DNA from 4 places in the Streptosporangium sp. NPDC000509 genome. Region 1 is predicted to be linked to each of the others. Evidence: riboswitches for the same ligand, from Rfam matches in the RefSeq annotation. Region 1 holds a riboswitch; each other region holds the start of a gene.
What was found. A riboswitch is a leader RNA that binds a small molecule or an ion and turns the genes downstream of it on or off. The one in region 1 is predicted to bind cyclic di-AMP.
Positions count from the first base shown of each region.

Region 2: linked by a shared signal. The riboswitch ahead of ACFY3D_RS28650 (hypothetical protein) and the one ahead of ACFY3D_RS23770 (CHAP domain-containing protein) in region 1 are both predicted to bind cyclic di-AMP.
Region 3: linked by a shared signal. The riboswitch ahead of ACFY3D_RS11300 (NlpC/P60 family protein) and the one ahead of ACFY3D_RS23770 (CHAP domain-containing protein) in region 1 are both predicted to bind cyclic di-AMP.
Region 4: linked by a shared signal. The riboswitch ahead of ACFY3D_RS13465 (C40 family peptidase) and the one ahead of ACFY3D_RS23770 (CHAP domain-containing protein) in region 1 are both predicted to bind cyclic di-AMP.

Region 1 is NZ_JBIAYX010000013.1:35,821-40,329, reverse strand. Features, by position in the region: gene ACFY3D_RS23780 (DUF6716 putative glycosyltransferase) at 1-23, opposite strand, end outside; gene ACFY3D_RS23775 (hypothetical protein) at 115-1,155, opposite strand; cyclic di-AMP (ydaO/yuaA leader) riboswitch at 1,884-2,022, shown strand; gene ACFY3D_RS23770 (CHAP domain-containing protein) at 2,041-2,736, shown strand; gene ACFY3D_RS23765 (extracellular solute-binding protein) at 3,166-4,509, shown strand, end outside.
Region 2 is NZ_JBIAYX010000016.1:262,466-266,974, reverse strand. Features, by position in the region: gene ACFY3D_RS28660 (DeoR/GlpR family DNA-binding transcription regulator) at 1-798, shown strand, start outside; gene galT (galactose-1-phosphate uridylyltransferase) at 795-1,874, shown strand; cyclic di-AMP (ydaO/yuaA leader) riboswitch at 1,947-2,083, shown strand; gene ACFY3D_RS28650 (hypothetical protein) at 2,087-3,061, shown strand; gene ACFY3D_RS28645 (nuclear transport factor 2 family protein) at 3,096-3,524, opposite strand; gene ACFY3D_RS28640 (AfsR/SARP family transcriptional regulator) at 3,734-4,447, opposite strand.
Region 3 is NZ_JBIAYX010000005.1:120,799-125,307, forward strand. Features, by position in the region: gene lysX (bifunctional lysylphosphatidylglycerol synthetase/lysine--tRNA ligase LysX) at 1-904, shown strand, start outside; gene ACFY3D_RS11295 (LuxR C-terminal-related transcriptional regulator) at 1,680-1,880, shown strand; gene ACFY3D_RS11300 (NlpC/P60 family protein) at 1,960-3,009, opposite strand; cyclic di-AMP (ydaO/yuaA leader) riboswitch at 3,015-3,162, opposite strand; gene ACFY3D_RS11305 (amino-acid N-acetyltransferase) at 3,623-4,192, shown strand; gene ACFY3D_RS11310 (RDD family protein) at 4,421-4,509, shown strand, end outside.
Region 4 is NZ_JBIAYX010000006.1:192,300-196,808, reverse strand. Features, by position in the region: gene ACFY3D_RS13475 (branched-chain amino acid aminotransferase) at 1-530, opposite strand, end outside; gene ACFY3D_RS13470 (3-isopropylmalate dehydrogenase) at 704-1,750, opposite strand; cyclic di-AMP (ydaO/yuaA leader) riboswitch at 1,906-2,123, shown strand; gene ACFY3D_RS13465 (C40 family peptidase) at 2,111-2,719, shown strand; gene serA (phosphoglycerate dehydrogenase) at 3,326-4,509, opposite strand, start outside.

The sequences.
Region 1 (4,509 bases):
TCGGCCACGGCCAGGACCTTCAAAGAAAACCTCCGGCGGGGAATTCCCCGGTTTCGTGTGCGGGCACGGTGTGCGTGGCGCGAGCGGCGAGCCCGCCCGGCCTCGGCCGTCGGGTCATGACCCGGTGACTCCCGTGTCGTGATGGGCGAACCTCGACAGGTGGGAGCGCAGTGACGGCGCCGCCTCGGCCGTCCACCACTCGTCGGGAACGTCCACCGTCTCCACGGCGACCCCCCGGGCCGAGAGCAGGACCCGCAGGGAGGTGACCGCGGTGGACGGCAGGCTCAGCACCCGCTGCTCGGCGGCCAGGCCGCGCAGGGTCATCTCGGCGGGGATCCCGCCGTCGTAGACGGTGATTCCCGGCTGCTCCCCGACCCGGGCCAGGTCGCCGGGGTCCTCGCGGCGGTGCGGGAAGTAGGCCACCGGCTCGGCCGATCCGAGCCCGGCCAGCCAGCCGAAGTAGCGTTCGCGGTGGATCAGGCCGTTGCGGACCAGCGAGGTGCCGAGGACGACGGTGCGCTCGGCGGGGCGGGGCCTTCGCAGCGGCTGGGATCGCAACCAGGCGAAGTCGTGGGTGACCAGCTCGACTCCCCTGGCACGTACGGCCTTCGCCAGGTCGGAGGGCACCGGCAGCGCGGTGAAGATCGACAACCGCCCCGCGCGGGCGGCGGCGCGCAGCCTGAGCCCGGCCGCCGTGGCGAGGACGGTCCTGAGCCTTCCCGTCTTCCCCCTCGCCCTCAGCAGGGGCGTTCCCGTCCTGCCGGTGAGCAGTTCCAGGAGCCTGATGGTGGCGAGCCCGTCGTCGACGATCACGATCCGGCCGGGGGACGCGGTGAGCCAGCGGAACTGGACCTTGCCGGAGAAGGCGTCGCCCACCGCCCAGGTCTCCCCCCGGCGCGGCCGGGGCATGTCCGGGCGCGCCGGGGTGAGCTCAAGCCCTCTCGGCAGGGTGAGGCGGCCGAGTTCGCGGCCTGTCACGGCCAGCGGGCGGAGTTTCGCCCGGGGGACGAGATGGCTGCGAGCGCCGAGCAGCCCGGCATGGTGGGCCTCCACCGCGCAGAGCATCTGCAGCGGGGATTCCACCCAGGCGATGGCCGAATCCTGCTCCCGCGCGTGGTCTCGACCGTCCTCCACGCCGGGCGATGACCCGTTCACGACTGGCACAACCTAACCCGGTGGCCTTAAGGAGCAGGGAACTGCGGGTGAACAACCGACCACGCGAGATTGCAGATGATCTCTCTGGTCTTTACCTCTCCGCCGCCACCGTCCGAGATCGGATACGACCGGATGTCCGTCGGGCGGGCCGGCGTCGGCGGGGCCACGACGATTCATCGTCGCGGGCCGGGCGGGGAGGCGCCGGCCGTGGACCCCGATCATCTGGAGGCCGCGAGAACCTCCTCGGACATGGTCGTGAGCCGCCGGGTCCCGTGCGCGCTCTCCGGCACTTCCATGGGAGAACTCCTACCATCCGCATACTTTTTACCATCGAATACTTGTTCTAAAAAATGGTGATTATACGATCTTCGACGGAGGGTCTCCCCTCGCGCGATAGCACACCCTGGCCGACGCCTCGCGGACGGGTCGGGAAAACCCGGATCGCCGTGAAAGTGGGGGATCCCGGACGTCCCTCCACCCCCGGAGGGAGGTGCGCCCGGCGCCGGAGGGACGTGATCGACTCCTCTCTCCCTCGCCAGGCGGCACCCCGCCGTACCCCCTCATTTGGGACGTATTACCAAGTCAGAGCAATGTGTCCCACTTGTAATCGTCTGCCGGGTTGTCGTACGTTCGTCCTGTTCATGGCAATTGTCTAGGTCTATACAGATCTGTGCATTGCCGTCACATTGCCCGACCGCGCTCCACCCGGCGGAACCTTCCGCCGTCGGTGAGCACGGCCGCCGAATCCGCGAAGTCTGCGGAACCGGGGAACCACGTTCCTGGGGTGAATCAACGCACTCATGCGTCGTAGGGCACTTCCCAGCCCGAACCCGTCAGCTAACCCGGTAGGCGGTATGGAAGCGAAGCAAGGAGTCGAACCCCCGCATGACCAAGCATCGCCTCACCTCCACCCCCCGCGCCGTCTGCGCCGTCCTGGGCGCCTGCGCCGTCCTCGCGACGGGCACCACCGGCGCGGCTCTGGCCGACAGCCACGGCGTCGTGAACGCACCGCCCGCCGACACCCGCGCGCAGGACGCCGGGGCCGCGAAGACCTCCCTGCAGGTCATCGCCGAGAGCCTTCCCAAGGTCTCCGCCGCACAGATCCTGGACATCGCCTCCAAGCAGATCGGTGTCCGCGAGAACGCCCAGGGCGGTGGAACCAAGTTCCAGTCCTGGTACGTTTCGAGCCCTCGCGCCAAGGAGACCATGGCCCGCGACGGCGGCAAGAGCGTGTACGAGTACGCCAACGCCCCCTGGTGCGCGATGTTCGTCTCCTGGGTCGGCGAGACGGCCGGCATCCGCCCCACGATGGGCTGGGACGCCTACACCGTCACCCACGCCAAGTGGTTCAAGAACAACGGACACTGGGGCACCGTCCCCACTCCCGGCGCCGTCGTCTACTTCGACTGGGCCGGCGGCAAGAGCATCGAGGGCATCGACCACGTCGGCTTCGTGAAGAAGGACAACGGGAACGGCACGATCACCACGATCGAGGGCAACACCGGCAACGGCGTCGTCGAGGAGCGCGTCAGGCCCGTCTCCCAGGTCGTCGGTTACGGCTACCCGGTCTACTCGGACTGACCTCCGGCCACCCCGGCCCCCGCCGGTGAACGCGGACCGGTCATCACACTCCCAGGGGCACCGCTCGTTCGAGCGGTGCCCCTGACGATATTCCATATTCCACCCCGCCCGCCCCTCCCTCTCCCCTCCGCGAGCCCCGCACGGCCACGAAATGCCCCAACTGGTATGCCCGTGAGGTGGGAGCGCTCCCAATCACCCTTGTGGGAGGTATGTCAACCTTTCACACCAAAAGTCCCACCTAAAGCGGCTGGATGTAACGGTTGAGTTTCGGCATATTGACGTCCTGGTTGCCCATCGTCCACTCTTCGTGGGAGCGCTCCCAAAAGCACATTGAGGAACGATCTCGTCGCGACGACCGCGTTTGTCGGGGACCGGTTCGCGATGTCGCCTCCCAATGAAGTTCGGGCGACCACCTGAGAGGGGTCCGGAATGTTGAACAACAAGCGACACGGCAAGCTCGCCGCCGTCGCGGTCATGGCGGCCACCGCCCTGGCCATCACGTCATGCAGCTCCAGCGAGCCGGCGGCACCCGCCGCGGAGGGCGGTTCCTCCGCCCCGGCCGAGCCGGTAACCATCACCGTGCACACCTTCGGTGGCGGTGAGAACTTCGGCTACGACAAGGCCGTGGAGACGTGGAACGCGGCGAACCCGAACATCCAGGTCAAGTACCAGAACCTGACCGACCGTTTCGAGGACGTCTACCTCCCGCAGCTGCTCCAGCGCCTGCAGGCGGGCAGCGGCGCGGCCGACATCATCGCCCTGGACGAGGGCGCGATGGGTCTCATGAAGGCCCGCCCGCAGTTCTTCACCGACCTCGCCGAGTACGGGCTGGACAGCCGTAAGGCCGACTTCCCCGCAGCGAAGTGGGACAACGGCATCAACGCCGACAACAAGCTCTTCGCCCTGGGCACCGACATCGGTGGCATGACCATGTGCTACCGCAAGGACCTGTTCGAGAAGGCGGGCCTGCCCACCGACCGCGAGGAGGTCGGCAAGCTCTGGCCGGACTGGAACGCCTTCAAGGCGATCGGTGAGAAGTTCAAGGCCGCCAACCCCGGCAAGACCGATCCCAAGTTCCTCGACGGCCCGAACACGCTCTACAACGTGATCCTGTCGCAGGAGGCGCCGAAGAACGGCAACGTCGCCTACTTCGACAAGAACAACCAGCTCATCATCGAGAGCAACCCGGCCATCAAGACCTCCTTCGACACGGTGAAGGACTTCAGCGAGGCCGGTCTGACCGCCAAGCTCGCCTCGTTCACCCCGCCGTGGAACGCCGCGATCAAGAAGGGCGCCTTCGCGACCATGGGCTGCCCTGCCTGGATGCTCGGCGTGGTCTCCGGTGCGGCCGGTGACGACAACAAGGGCAAGTGGGACGTCGCGGCCGTGCCCGGCGGCGCGGGCAACTGGGGTGGCTCCTACCTCGCGGTTCCCAAGCAGAGCAAGCACCCCAAGGAGGCCGCCGAGGTCCTGAACTACCTCACCGGCAAGGAGGGCCACGTCATGGCCTTCCAGGAGGCTGCGGCCTTCCCGAGCTCCATCCCCGCCCAGCAGGACCCGGCGGTCGCCGACCTGAAGAACCCGTTCTTCAACGACGCGCCGACCGGTCAGATCTTCGGTGCCTCGGTCAAGGACCTGCTGCCCGTCTTCCTCGGCGAGAAGCACGCCCAGGTCAAGACCGCGGTGGAGAAGGTCCTCGAGGGCATGGACCAGGGTTCGGTCCCCTACGACCAGGCCTGGACCAAGTTCCTTGAGGCCGGCGTCAAGGCAGCG
Region 2 (4,509 bases), on a different contig from region 1:
CTCGCCCAGCAGCGACAGCAGGCGATCCTGGAAAGGGTGCGCGGCAGCGGCGGGGTCAGGGTCGCCGATCTCGTCCGGGAGCTCGGCGTGTCCGACATGACGATCCGGCGCGACCTCGAGGTGCTCTCCGAACGCGGCCTGGTGGAGAAGGTCCACGGTGGCGCCACCGCCGCCGGGCCCGGCTCGACCGAAGAGCCGGGTTTCGCCGCCAAGTCGGTGCGCCAGCAGGCGGAGAAGGAGGCGATCGCCCGGCACGCCGCCCGGCTCGTCCGGCCGGCCACGGCCGTCGCGCTCTCCGCGGGCACCACGACCTGGACGCTCGCCCACCACCTCGTCGACGTGCCCGAGCTGACCGTGATCACCAACTCGATCCGAATCGCCGACGTCTTCCACCGCTCCCCCAGGGCCGACCAGACGGTCGTGCTGACCGGCGGGGTCCGCACCCCCTCCGACGCGCTGGTCGGTCCGGTCGCGGTCTCGGCGATCCGCGGCCTGCACGTCGACACCCTCTTCCTCGGCGTGCACGGTATGAGCATCCGCGCCGGATTCACCACCCCCAACCTGCTCGAGGCCGAGACCAACCGCGAACTGGTCGCCTCCGCGCACCGCCTGGTGGTGCTCGCCGACCACACCAAGTGGGGCACGGTCGGCATCAGCACGATCGCCGAGCTGGCCGAGGCCCACATCGTGGTCACCGACTCCGGCATGACCGAGAAGGCCCGCGAGGAGCTCGCCGCCTCGGTGGGCGAGATGATCATCACCGAACCCCAGCGCGAGAGCGAGATCGCCGGCCGATGAAGCGTACGATCACCCACCTGGCCGACGGCCGGGAGCTTTTCTACTTCGACCGGCGCGACGACGCCGACCGCACGGCACCCGACCGGCGCGACCTGCCGCCCCGTCCCGCCGCCTCCGAGCTGCGCTACGACCCGCTCACCGAGGAGTGGATCGCGGTGGCCGGGCACCGCCAGGGCCGCACCTTCCTGCCCCCCGCCAACGAGTGCCCGCTCTGTCCCTCGACTCCGGGCAATCTCACCGAGGTCCCCTCCTCCGACTACGAGGTGGTGGTCTTCGAGAACCGGTTCCCCTCGTTCTCCGCCCAGCCGGGCGACCACCGGCCGATCGGAGGGCTGAGCGAGGTCCGTCCGGGGGTCGGCAGGTGCGAGGTGGTCTGCTTCACCTCCGAGCACGACTCCGCGTTCTCGCGACTCTCCCCCGAGCGGGTCGAACTGGTCATGGAGGCCTGGCTCGACCGTACGGCGGAGCTGTCGGCGACACCCGGCGTGGAGCAGGTCTTCTGCTTCGAGAACCGGGGGGCGGAGATCGGCATCACCCTGGCCCACCCGCACGGCCAGATCTACGCGTACCCCTACGTGACCCCGCGCACCAGGCTCACCCTCGGGGCGGCCGAGCGCCACAGGGGGCGGACGGGCGGCAACCTGTTCGCCGACGTCCTGGCCGCGGAGCGTGCGGCCGAGATCCGGGTGGTGGGCTCGAACGAGCACTGGACGGCCTTCGTCCCCGCCGCGGCGCGCTGGCCCGTGGAGGTCCACCTCTACCCGCACCGCAGGGTCCCCGACCTGGTCGCGCTGGACGCCGGGGAACGCGCGGCGTTCGGCCCCCTCTACACCGACGTGCTCCGCCGCCTCGACGGGATCTTCGGCGTGCCCATGCCGTACGTCGCGGCCTGGCACCAGGCACCGGTCTCCACCGGCCGCGATCTGTCGTACGCGCACATGGAGCTGTTCAGCATCCGCCGCGCGCCGGACAAGCTGAAATACCTCGCCGGGTCGGAGTCGGCGATGGGCGCCTTCGTGAACGACGTGTCGCCCGAGGCGACAGCACAACTGCTGCGCTCTGTTGTCACGAACTGATTACCGCTTGGTCTCGTCTTGAGGTCGCATGACCTGCTGTTTACCACTACTATCCTTCCCACATCGGCTGTAAACGCTGATTTGCCTAATCCCGGGCACCTTGCCCGGGAGCCGGGGAACCACCGCACCTGGGGTGAAACCACTTCGGTGGAAGGGCTTCCTCCAGCCCGAACCCGTCAGCTAACCCGGTAGGCGTAAGGAGAGGAGAGTGCGTGGCGGCCCCGTCCCCCACGTTCCGTCGGCGTGCGTCTCTGGCCCTCTGCCTGAGCTCGATCGTCGTGTTCACCATCGGCGCCCCCACCGCCGGAAGCGCGGACCCCAAGCCCACCGAGGCCAAGCTCCGCGCCGAGCTGGCCAAGCTCGGCAAGCAGGTCGACAAGCTGATCGAGACCTACGCGGCCACCCGCGAGTCGCTCAAGATGGCGCAGAAGGCCGAGATCGTCGCCAAGCAGAACCTGGAAAAGGCCGAGAAGACCTACGTCGAGGCCAAGCGGGAGGTCGACTCCATCGTCCAGTTGCGCTACCAGAGCAGCGGCGGAGGGCTGCCCGCGCTGATGTTCTCCGGCGACATGGGCGCCGCCGCGGTGATGGAGCAGCTCACCGCCCAGCAGGCCGCCCACCTGGAGGGCTTCGTCAACAGCATCGAACGCAGGAAGCGGGCGGCCGAGACGGCCGCCACGCTCACCGATGAGATCGGCGACGAGGCCAAGGAGGTGCAGGCGCAGCGCGAGAAGGCCGAGAAGCTGATCCGCGACATGAAGAACAAGCTCGACCGGCTCGCCCCCACCGGTTCCGGCCGTCGCGCCGACGGCAGCTGGGCGCCGCAGCTGCCCACCGGCGCCGACAACATCACCGACCGCACCCGGATCATGCGCGACGCCGTCATGAGGCGCTTCAACCTGCCGTACTCGGTCGGCTGCTACCGGGCCGTCAACGACGGCGGCGAGCATCCTCTGGGCCGTGCCTGCGACTTCATGATGAGCGCCGGTGGCGCGATGCCCACGGCCGCCAACCTCGCGCTCGGCGACGAGATCGCCGCCTGGGCCATCAAGAACAAGGCCAAACTCGGCGTGAAGTACGTGATCTGGCGCCAGCGCATCAACCACGGCTCCGGCTGGAGGTTCATGTCGAACCGAGGCGGCATCACGGCCAACCACTTCGACCATCCGCACATCTCGATGTACTGATCTCCGGGGGGCGTCCGGTCGCGTGAGCGGCGGCTCACCCCTGGGCGCCCCCGTGGGCGAAGGTGGGCGCCGCGCCCGTGGACGCGGGCTCGACGGCGCCCCCGCCCGCCTGGAGGGGGGCGAGGTCGACGAATATGCGGTAGTCAGAGATCAGGCCGTCGTCGCGGGTGCGCCAGATCGATACGGCCACGACGCCGACGTCCGTGCCGTCGAGCCGCCGGTAGGTCACCTCGGTCTCGGCGATGATGTCGGCGTCCACCTGCCAGTTCCGCACGATCCTGTGCCGCAGGCCGCCGATGGTGGAGAAGAAGTCCCGCAACCCGGCGGCGATGGCCTCGCGTCCCGCCATCGGCTCGGCGTTGCCGAACACCAACGTGGCGTCCTCGGCCAGCAACCGCACGAACTCGTCGGGGTCGAACGAGTCGACCGTCCGGAAAACGCGTCGCACCGCGTCGTCGCTCATGCCGATCCTTCCTCACACCGTCGGGATCACTGGTGGGGACGATACGGGGCGAGGGACGAGGCACAACTATCGCCGGGGTAGGTGTCCCGTCGCCCGAAGGCACACCGAAGGTCTGCGGAACCGGGGCGCGACGGCCAGGTCGGCGCACCGCGCCGGATCGCGGCGCGTCCAGCCCTCCGCACCCCTCGTCAACGGCACCGGCCCCTGGTTCACCGATGCGCGGCCTTCAGGCCGACCTCTCCCAGACATTCCAGTACGGCGTCGACGGACATCAGGAACGGGTCGGACTGCAGAATTCGCGTGTGCATCGTGCTCATTTCCTGACCCGGCAGGATTCCCAGCTCCCGGTCGAGCAGCACGATGGTCTCCTGGAACACCTCCAGCGCCTCCCCTTGGCGACCGGTCCGGTAGAGGGCGAGCATCAGCAGGGTGCGGAACCGTTCGTGGAACGGGAAACGCATGATCAGGCCGCGCAGCTCGGGTATGGTCTCGAAGTGGTTCCCGAGGCCGATGTCCGCGCCGATGCGAAGCTCCAGCAGTGAGGTTCGCAGTTCCTCCAGCCGGCTGACCTCGTGGTCCGCGACGGCGCTCTCCGCCAGGTCCGCGTACGGCCTGCCGCGCCACATGTCGAGCGCCTCCGCCGAACAGCGCGCCAGATCCTTTATGTCGGAGGAGAGCATGGCGTTCAGCGCCTGTTTGGCGAGCGCCTCGAACCTGTGGACATCGAGTTCGTCGGGATGCGTGACCAGCGCATAGCCCTCACCCCGCTGCTGGATCCGGTCGTGGCCGAGAACATGCCGGAGGCGGAACACGTAGACCTGCATCGCCTTCCGCGGATTCTTGGGTTGTTCGGTCCACAAAATATCCGACAGGATCCCGACGGGCACCGACTGCCCCGCTCTGCTGAGCAGTATGCTCAACAACTTTCGCGGTTTCTGGGCCGGCATCGGCACTTCGACGCCGTTCACGGTAACCGCCAGATCCC
Region 3 (4,509 bases), on a different contig from region 1:
GGAGGTCGAGACGCCGATGCTTCAGCCGATCCACGGCGGAGCCACGGCCAGGCCCTTCAGGACCCACATCAACGCGTACGACATGGAGCTCTACCTCCGGATCGCGATCGAGCTCTACCTCAAGCGGCTGGTGGTCGGCGGCCTGGAGAAGGTCTTCGAGATCAACCGCAACTTCCGCAACGAGGGCGCCGACTCCACCCACAACCCCGAGTTCACGATGCTGGAGGCGTACGGCACGTATCTCGACTACAACGACATCGCCGACCTGACCCAGCGGATGATCCAGAAGGCCGTGATAGCGGCCCTCGGCCACTCCGTCGTCGTCCACCAGGGCCAGGAGGTCGATCTCGGGCTGGCGAAGTGGCCGCGGATCACCCTGTACGGATCGGTCTCCGAGGCGCTGGGCGAGGAGGTCACCACCGAGACGCCCCTGGAGCACGTCCGCAAGCTCGCGGACGCGCGGGAGATCCACTGGGACGCCAAGTGGGGTCAGGGCAAGCTGGTCCAGGAGATCTTCGAGGCCCTCGTCGAGCACACGCTCATCCAGCCCACGTTCGTCATGGACTATCCGCTGGAGACCTCCCCGCTGGCACGCAACCACCGGGACAACCCCCTCCTCACCGAGAAGTGGGACCTGATCGGCTTCGGTACCGAGCTGGGCACCGGTTACTCGGAGCTGAACGACCCGATCGAGCAGCGCCGCCGCCTGACCGAGCAGTCCCTGCTCGCCGCGGGCGGCGACGCGGAGGCCATGCAGCTTGACGAGGATTTCCTCACGGCCCTGGAATATGCGATGCCGCCCACCGGTGGCATGGGGCTCGGGATCGACCGTCTCATCATGGCCTTCACCGGCAAGAACATTCGCGAGACCATCCTGTTCCCGCTGGTGAAGCCGACCGCCTGAGCACGGCGAAGGGCGGCACGCAGGGATTTCGCGATGGCGTCGGCCCCGGGCACCGCCCGGGGCCGGCGCCGTTTTCATGTGGTGGCGTGGTGAGACCGCCGTGAGTGCCGCGGGGCCGTCGACGAAACGGACGAAACGAACGAAACGAGAGTGGAGGGCTGGAAACGGTCGTCGCGCCCATGGTCCCCCATAATGCCGGACGCCTTTCCGTGCGGATCAGAAATCCATTTCCAGCACGTCCAATATCGCTTTCGCGTCCCATCGTCACCGCGTGATACTTCACGAATGCCGCGAAGCTGCTTCCTCGACCCCTATATTTCTGTCTTTTTCGCGGCGTGCCGTCAAGGTGGCGGATGGTGATGGCCGCCGAAGACTATCGGGAAGAGATCGGTTTTTACCGAGAAATGCGGGCAGTCCGGATCTCCGGAGGACCCGCTCCGGCGCGCCCGGCGGGGCGAGGGCTCCCGCGAAACCTTGTTCTGCCAGGACTTCGATCACCGCAGCCAGGGGTGCCTGCCGGCTCGTGCTCGGGATGGGTCATGACATAGCCGCAAAGGCACTGACATATCATGAGTACTTCATGTAGCGCCTACTATGTCAATACTGGACGCGCGCTATGAAGAGCGGAACTTGACGACCTTTGAACAAGGCGTTTACCGTTCCTGGCGGACGGTATTCATTTCCGGCGTCTCGCACCCGGTTTCCAGAGTGGGGGGAGTGACTCTTGATGGCATATCCAGAAGTGGATTCACGCCATGGCGACAGCCCCCTGGGCATGAGCGATATCGGTCTCAGCGATGACGACCTCGTGCTGCTGGCTGAGCTCGCCAAGGGTGTCACGGTCGATCGGGTGGGGCGTCGCCTCGACATCAGCGGGCGGACCGTCAGGCGCAGGCTGAGAGGCATCTGCGACCGCATCGGTGTCGCCACGGCGATCGAGGCCGTCGCCTGGGCCGCACGCCGTCGCCTGATCTGACACGGCACCGCACGCGTGCCCGGCAGGTCGGGCCGGGCACGCGTGCGGGCAGGACAGGGTGGGGCGGGGTGGGGCACGCTCAGGCGGCGATGCGGACGCCTCCGACGAAGGGCCGGTTGTCGATCGTGGTGATGTGGACGACGTCACCCGTCCGGGGCGCGTGGACCATCAGGCCCGCGCCGATGTAGATCCCGACATGGTGCAGGTCGCTGTAGAAGAAGACCAGGTCTCCGGGGCGTAGCTCTTTCCTGGAGACGTGGGTGCCGGCGGTCCACTGGTCGCCGGTGTAGTGCGGCAGGCTGATGCCGACCTTCTGGTAGGCCCACATGACCAGCCCGGAGCAGTCGAAGGAGTTGGGACCCTCGGCGCCCCAGACGTACGGCTTGAGCTGCTGGGTGAGCGCCCAGCGGGTCGCCTCCGCGGCCTTGCCGCTGCCCACGATGGGCACGTTGGTCTTCACCCGGGCGCCCCTGTTGCCGACGGCCCTGGCACGCACCTCGCTGAACAGGTCGCTCTCGACCCGCGCGACCAGACGCTCGATCTTGGTCCGATTGCCGTCGATCTCCACCAGGAGCTTCTTGACCTCCGCCGTCCTCGCCTTGGCGCCGGCCTTCGCCCGCTCGGCGGTCTCGATCGCCCGGGCGACCTGGGCGACCTCCTCGCTCTGCTGCTGCTGGAGCGCGTAGTTGGTGGTGGCCTGATCGAGGAAGGTGTCGGGGTCCGTCGCCTGTGTGAAGGCGAGTCCGGAGTTCAGGCCGCCCGACATGTAGGTGCTCTGCGCCAGGAGGGTGGCCTTGGTGCGACGGGAGGCCAGCTCCGACTCGCTCGACGCGAGGATCTTCTCGGCGCTCTCCGCGGCCCGCTGGGCCTGCCTGAGCTTGACCCGCTCGCCGTTGTACCGCTCGGCGAGGACGCCGATCTCCTCGTGCAGTTTCTCGGCCTGCTTGGCCAGCTGCTGGAGGCTGGGTTCGGGGTCGGCGGTGGCCGCGACCGTCGGTGTGCCGAGAGTGAGGGTGGCGAATGCCAGGCCGATCACCGCCATGCGGCGGCGCAGCCCGCGCGGCGCGCGTTCTCGACGGCGGGCGTCGTCGCCCGCGTTCTTTCCTCCGCGGTCGCGCTCGCGCTTCACCAACGGGCTCCTCTCCTCGGCCGCCTACCGGGTTAGCTGACGGGTTCGGGCCGGAGGCAGCCCTACCGAGTGCGCCGTTGGCACTCGGATTCACCCCCAAGGACGTGGTGGGTCCCCGGTTCCCCGTGGTGAGGGATTCGGCGGGTCAGGCTTTTACGTCTCTGACATCGAGCACGGAGATTAGTGCACCCGTGGTTCCTGCTCAACCAGAACTGCGAATTCAGTGGAGGTTCCGCAACTGAAGTGTCACGGAAAGATCACATGTCAATATGATCAACATGGCCATTACGCTGCCTTTACCTCCCCGGCGGGGGTGTGGGGAAGGTCTTCCCAGGTCCGGGACCGTACCAAAGGTGAGTTGTGGCACACGTGAGATGCCGCGCGCCCAGTGTGGTAAAGCGATTACCGGCGGTCATGTGAGGGGGGTGTGCCGCGAGTTAAGGAGGAGCCGTAATTGAAGACCGGTGAGGACGTACGCTGAACGGTCATGGAGCAGCTTGCTGAGCATTCTCCCGTGCCGGTCGTGCGCACCCCGGGCGGCGGGGAGCGACGCGCGGGACCCGAGGGGGCGGAGCCTGACCCGCCCCTGCCCGAGGCGGCCGAGGTCGCGGAGATCGTCAAGGCCACAGGGGCCCCAGGGGTCGCCGAGGTCTCGGTCCGTCGTGCCCGGACCCCGGACGTCCGCGCGATCAGGCGGCTCGTCGACACCTACGGCGGCGTCGGCCCCCGCCTGCTGGAGAAGGCCACCGTCACCCTGTACGAGGACGTTCAGGAGTTCTGGGTCGCCACCGACAAGGAGGGGGCGGTCATCGGCTGCGGGGCTCTCCACGTCCTCTGGGAGGATCTGGCCGAGATCCGCACCGTGGCCGTCGATCCGACCCGTCGCGGGATGGGAATCGGCCACCGGATCGTCTCCGCCCTCATTCGCACGGCCGCGGAGCTGGGCCTGCGCCGGGTCTTCTGTCTCACCTTCGAGGTCGACTTCTTCGCCAGGCACGGTTTCCGCGAGATCCAGGGCACGCCCGTCGCCCCCGCGGTCTACGCGGAGCTTCTCGCCTCCTACGACGAGGGCGTGGCGGAGTTTCTCGATCTGGAGCACGTCAAGCCCAACACCTTGGGAAACACCCGGATGTTGCTCCACCTGACACGTGAGCCCGACTGTGATGACTTTGGAGCTGACTGATCGGAAAGGTGACTGTCGATACCTATGTCGATACCTTGTGCAGCAGCAAGCATGTGCGTCTGACATTTGCCACATGCGCAGTCTAAGTGAGGTGACGCGGTGAGCACCGGACAGCCGCCGTATCCACAGGATGATCCCGACCGCGATCGCACACCGTCGGGACACCCGGATTACGGACAGCACAACGCGGGTCGAGCCGCTGGCGAACTCGATCCCGACGTAACGGTTATGGGATATCGGTCGGAGGCCTCACAGCCGAACACCGGCCCAGGACAGAGCCAGCCCGGCTACGGTCAGGGTTACGGGCAGCAGGGCTA
Region 4 (4,509 bases), on a different contig from region 1:
TAGGCCGCCGCCGGAGAGGCGATGACCATGTACTTGTAGCTCCTGGACGGGTAGTTGACACCGAGCGCCGGCTGCGTGGCGATCATGAAGGGGCGCAGATAGAGGCTGTGCCCCGGCGTGGTCGGGACCCACTCGCGGTCGGTCTGGACGAGCAGCTCCAGCGACTCGACGAACGTCTCCTCGGGCAGTTCGGGCATGGCCATCCGCAGCGCGGAGCTGTTGAAGCGGGCGGCGTTCGCCTCCGGCCGGAAGGTCACGATCGCGCCGTTCTCCTGGCGGTAGGCCTTGAGCCCTTCGAAAAGCTCCTGCGCGTAGTGGAAGACCGACGTCGCGGGGTCGAGGCTGAGCGGGCCGTACGGCATGAGCCTGGCGTCGTGCCAGCCCTCCCCCTCGGTGTAGTCGATCGAGATCATGTGGTCGGTGAAGACCTGACCGAACCCGGGGCTCGCCATTACCTGCTCGCGCTCTGCCGCGGTGCGAGCGTGGTCGGAGAGCTGCACGTCGAAGCTGAGCTTCTGAGCGGTGGTCATCGCACGGATCCTTCTCTTGAGGTCTGGCTTACCCTTGGGTCCATTCTGCGTCGGACCGGGTAACGGGAAACTACTCCATCCATGCCGAAAACCGGCAGTGCTGGAGAAACAAAAACGCGCCTGGCGGCTCAGGTGAGCCGCCAGGCGCGTCGGGGTCGAGGGAGGCGGCTTCCTCAGCCGGCTACTCGGGCGGTGATGTCGTCGCCGATCTCGCGGGTGGTCCGGCCGGCCCGGCCGGCCGTCCGCTCGACCAGGTCGTCGGCGACGGCCTGCTCGACCCTGGTGGCCTCGGCGGTCATGCCGAGGTGGTCGAGGAGCATGGCGACCGACAGGATCGTGGCGGTCGGGTCGGCCTTGCCCTGGCCCGCGATGTCGGGGGCGCTGCCGTGAACCGGCTCGAACATGCTCGGCGCGGTGCGGTCGGGGTTGACGTTGCCGCTCGCCGCCAGGCCGATGCCGCCGGCGATCGCCGCGCCGATGTCGGTGAGGATGTCACCGAAGAGGTTGTCGGTGACGATCACGTCGAAGCGCTCCGGCTGGCTGACGAAGAACATCGAGGCCGCGTCGACGTGGCAGTAGTCGGTCTGGACCTCGGGATATTCCAGGCCGACGCGGTCGAAGGTGCGGGCCCAGAGGTCGCCGGCGTAGGTGAGCACGTTGGTCTTGTGGACCAGCGTCAGCTTTTTGCGGGGGCGGCCGAGCGCCTTGTCGAAGGCGTAACGCACGACGCGCTCGACGCCGTAGGCGGTGTTCAGCGACTCCTGGGTGGCGATCTCGTGCGGCGTGCCCCTGCGCATGACGCCACCCGCTCCGGCGTACGGACCCTCGGTGCCCTCGCGGATGACGATCATGTCGATGTCCTCGGGGCGGGATCCGCCCAGCGGCGTCTCGACGCCGGGGAAGAGCTTGACCGGGCGCAGGTTCACGTAGTGGTCGAGCTGGAAGCGGAGCTTGAGCAGCAGGTCGCGCTCCAGGATGCCCGGGGGCACGCTGGGGTCGCCGACCGCGCCGAGCAGGATCGCGTCGTATCCGCGCAGTTCGTCGAGGACCGGGTCCGGCAGGGTCTCGCCGGTTTCGTGGTAGCGCTTGGCGCCGAGGTCGTAGGTGGTGGTCTCCACCTTAGTGCCGACCGCTTCGAGGACCTTCAGCCCTTCGGCGACGACCTCGACTCCGATTCCGTCCCCGGGGATGACCGCCAGGCGAATGTTACGCGAATCCATGCAGGCACCTTACCGGTCCGTCTCGGCGATTGAACACCGGTCTCATTCTGCGGACGTGTTCGCACGACAGACCCTCTGATCGTTTTGTCCTTTTTTGCTGTGTATTGACCGTTTCGAGAGGTTTCGTTATGGTCCTCCCATTCACATCACTGCCTAATCCGTACGGGCCATCCCCTTACCGGGCCCGCACGGAGCCGGGGAACCACTCTTTACGGGATCTACCGCACCCCGGGAACACCGCTCCTCCCCCGGAGCGCGTTCCCGGTCGTCATCAGGCGGATCCCTTGGGGCGAATCAGCGCGTTCTCGCGCCGTAGGGCGGCCTCCACGCCCGAGCCCGACAGCTCACCCGGCCGGCCTTATGGAAGGAATCATCCTGTCCGGCACAGTTCTCCCCCGTGTCCTGTCCATCTCCGCCTCCCTGATCCTCGCCGGCGCCGCGGTGTGCGCGACCTCGACCGCCGCCCTGGCCGCCTCCCCGCCCCCCGCCCCCGGGCCCGCGGCGCTCAAAACCCCCACACTGAAGGAAACGCTGAAGGCGATGGACGTCAGGCCCGCCTGGCAGAAGGCCGTGCAGTGGGCCATGTCCAAGCGCGGAACGCCCTACGTCTGGGGCGGCACCGGCAACGGCGGCTTCGACTGCTCCGGCCTGATGCTCCGCGCCTACGGCGCCGCCGGGATCAAACTCCCCCGCGTCACCTACGACCAGTACGCCGCCTTCTCCAAGAAGATCGCCTGGAAGGATCTCAGACCCGGTGACCTGGTCTTCTTCAGCGGTCTCGGCCACGTCGGCATGATCACAAAGCCCGGCTACATGGTTCACGCCCCGCAGAGCGGCGACGTCGTCAAGGAGGAGAAGCTCAGCTCCTGGCGCCGCGCCGCCTTCTCCGGCGCGGTCCGCCCCGACCCGCAGGGGGTCCAGCTCGCCAAGCGGGTCGAGCTCGCGACCGAAGTCGTGCCCGGCGGATGAGACACGCCGGCGGATCGCCGCCGGGAGGCCGTGGAGGCCCCGGTGGCGGCGAGAACGGGTTCAGCGGGTGGGGGCACCACCGTTGTCCCTGCGGTCCAGAGCGGTCTGGAGCGCGTCGGTGGCCTCGTCCTCTGTCTCTTCGGGACGGTTCCAGGGATACATGTCGTACATGGCGAATCTCGTCTCGGTCGCACGCGAGCAAGGAAGGTGGTCAAGTCTCCGGTCGGGACTCCGACCAGGCCTGATGTCGAGGGTCCGGATCACGGACCGGCGACGGGGGCTTGGAGCCGGCAAGCGCCACGACACCGCGGCGAGTCGCCGGCCTGCCCCTGTCAGGCCTCGCCGCGGCAGGTAGGAATTACGAGAACCTGGCGCATTTCATTCCAGGTTACCTGCTCACGAAAACACCGTCTCGCCCGGCGTACACACTTCTCACATGCTGAGACGAGATGTGGCCGCCGCCCCGGTCATCGGGGCGGCGGCCACATCGGTGGACCACGGTCGTGTTTCCCGTACGTCCCCCGATCGGTCCTGGGTGATCGCATGTCGTCCTGGATCGGGAAGGGCCACCGACCCGCGACGACGCGGCACGCGCGGGAAACGGGGCTAGTCGGCCAGGTCGGCCGAGCGGCCGCTGTCGGCGCCGATCTCCGCGCCGATCTGGTCGATCACCTCGGCCGGGATCGCGGTGTCGACGGTGAGGGCGATCAGCGCCTTACCGCCCTTGGCGTCCCGGGCCACCTGCATCGAGGCGATGTTGATCGAGTGGTCGCCGAGGATACGGCCGACCACGCCGACGATGCCGGGACGGTCGGTGTAGGTGAAGAACGACAGGTGGTCGGTGGGCTCGATCTCCATCTGGTAGCCGTTGACCTCGACGATCTTCGTGATCTGCCTCGGCCCGGACAGGGTGCCGGAGACCGAGACCGTGCGGCCGTCGGCGAGGACGCCGCGGACCGTCACGACGTTGCGCCAGTCGGGGCTCTCGGAGCTGGTGACCAGCTCGACCGACACCCCCCGGTCCTTGGCCAGCAGCGGGGCGTTGACGTAGGTGACCGAGTCCTCGACCACGTCGGTGAAGACGCCCTTGAGCGCGGCCAGCTCCAGCACGCGGACGTCGTGGGAGGCGATCTCACCGCGCACCTCGACGTCGAGCTTGGTGGCGACCTCGCCCGCGAGGGCGGTGAACACCCGGCCGAGCTTCTCGGCGAGCGGCAGGCCCGGCTTGACGTCCTCGGCGACGGCACCGCCCTGGACGTTGACCGCGTCCGGCACGAACTCCCCGGCGAGGGCGAGCTTCACGCTGCGCGCGACCTGGGTGCCCGCCTTCTCCTGGGCCTCGTGGGTGGAGGCGCCCAGGTGCGGGGTGACGACGACCTGGTCGAGCTCGAAGAGCGGGCTGTCGGTGACCGGCTCCTTGGGGAACACGTCGATGCCGGCGCCGGCGACGCGGCCCTCCTTGATCGCGGAGTAGAGGGCGTTCTCGTCGATGATGCCGCCCCGGGCGACGTTGATGAGGCGCACGTTCGGCTTGACCGCGTGGAGCTCCCTGTCGCCGATGAGACCGATGGTCTCCTTGGACTTGGGCAGGTGCACCGTGATGAAGTCGGCCTCGCTCAGGGCCTCCTCGAGCGAGACCAGCCGGACGCCCATCTGCGCGGCGCGGGCCGGCTGCAGGTAGGGGTCGTAGGCGATCAGTTCGACGCCGAACGGCTGGAGGCGCTGCGCGACCAGCTGGCCGATCTTGCCGAGGCCGAGGATCGCGACGACCTTCTCGTCGAGCTCCACCC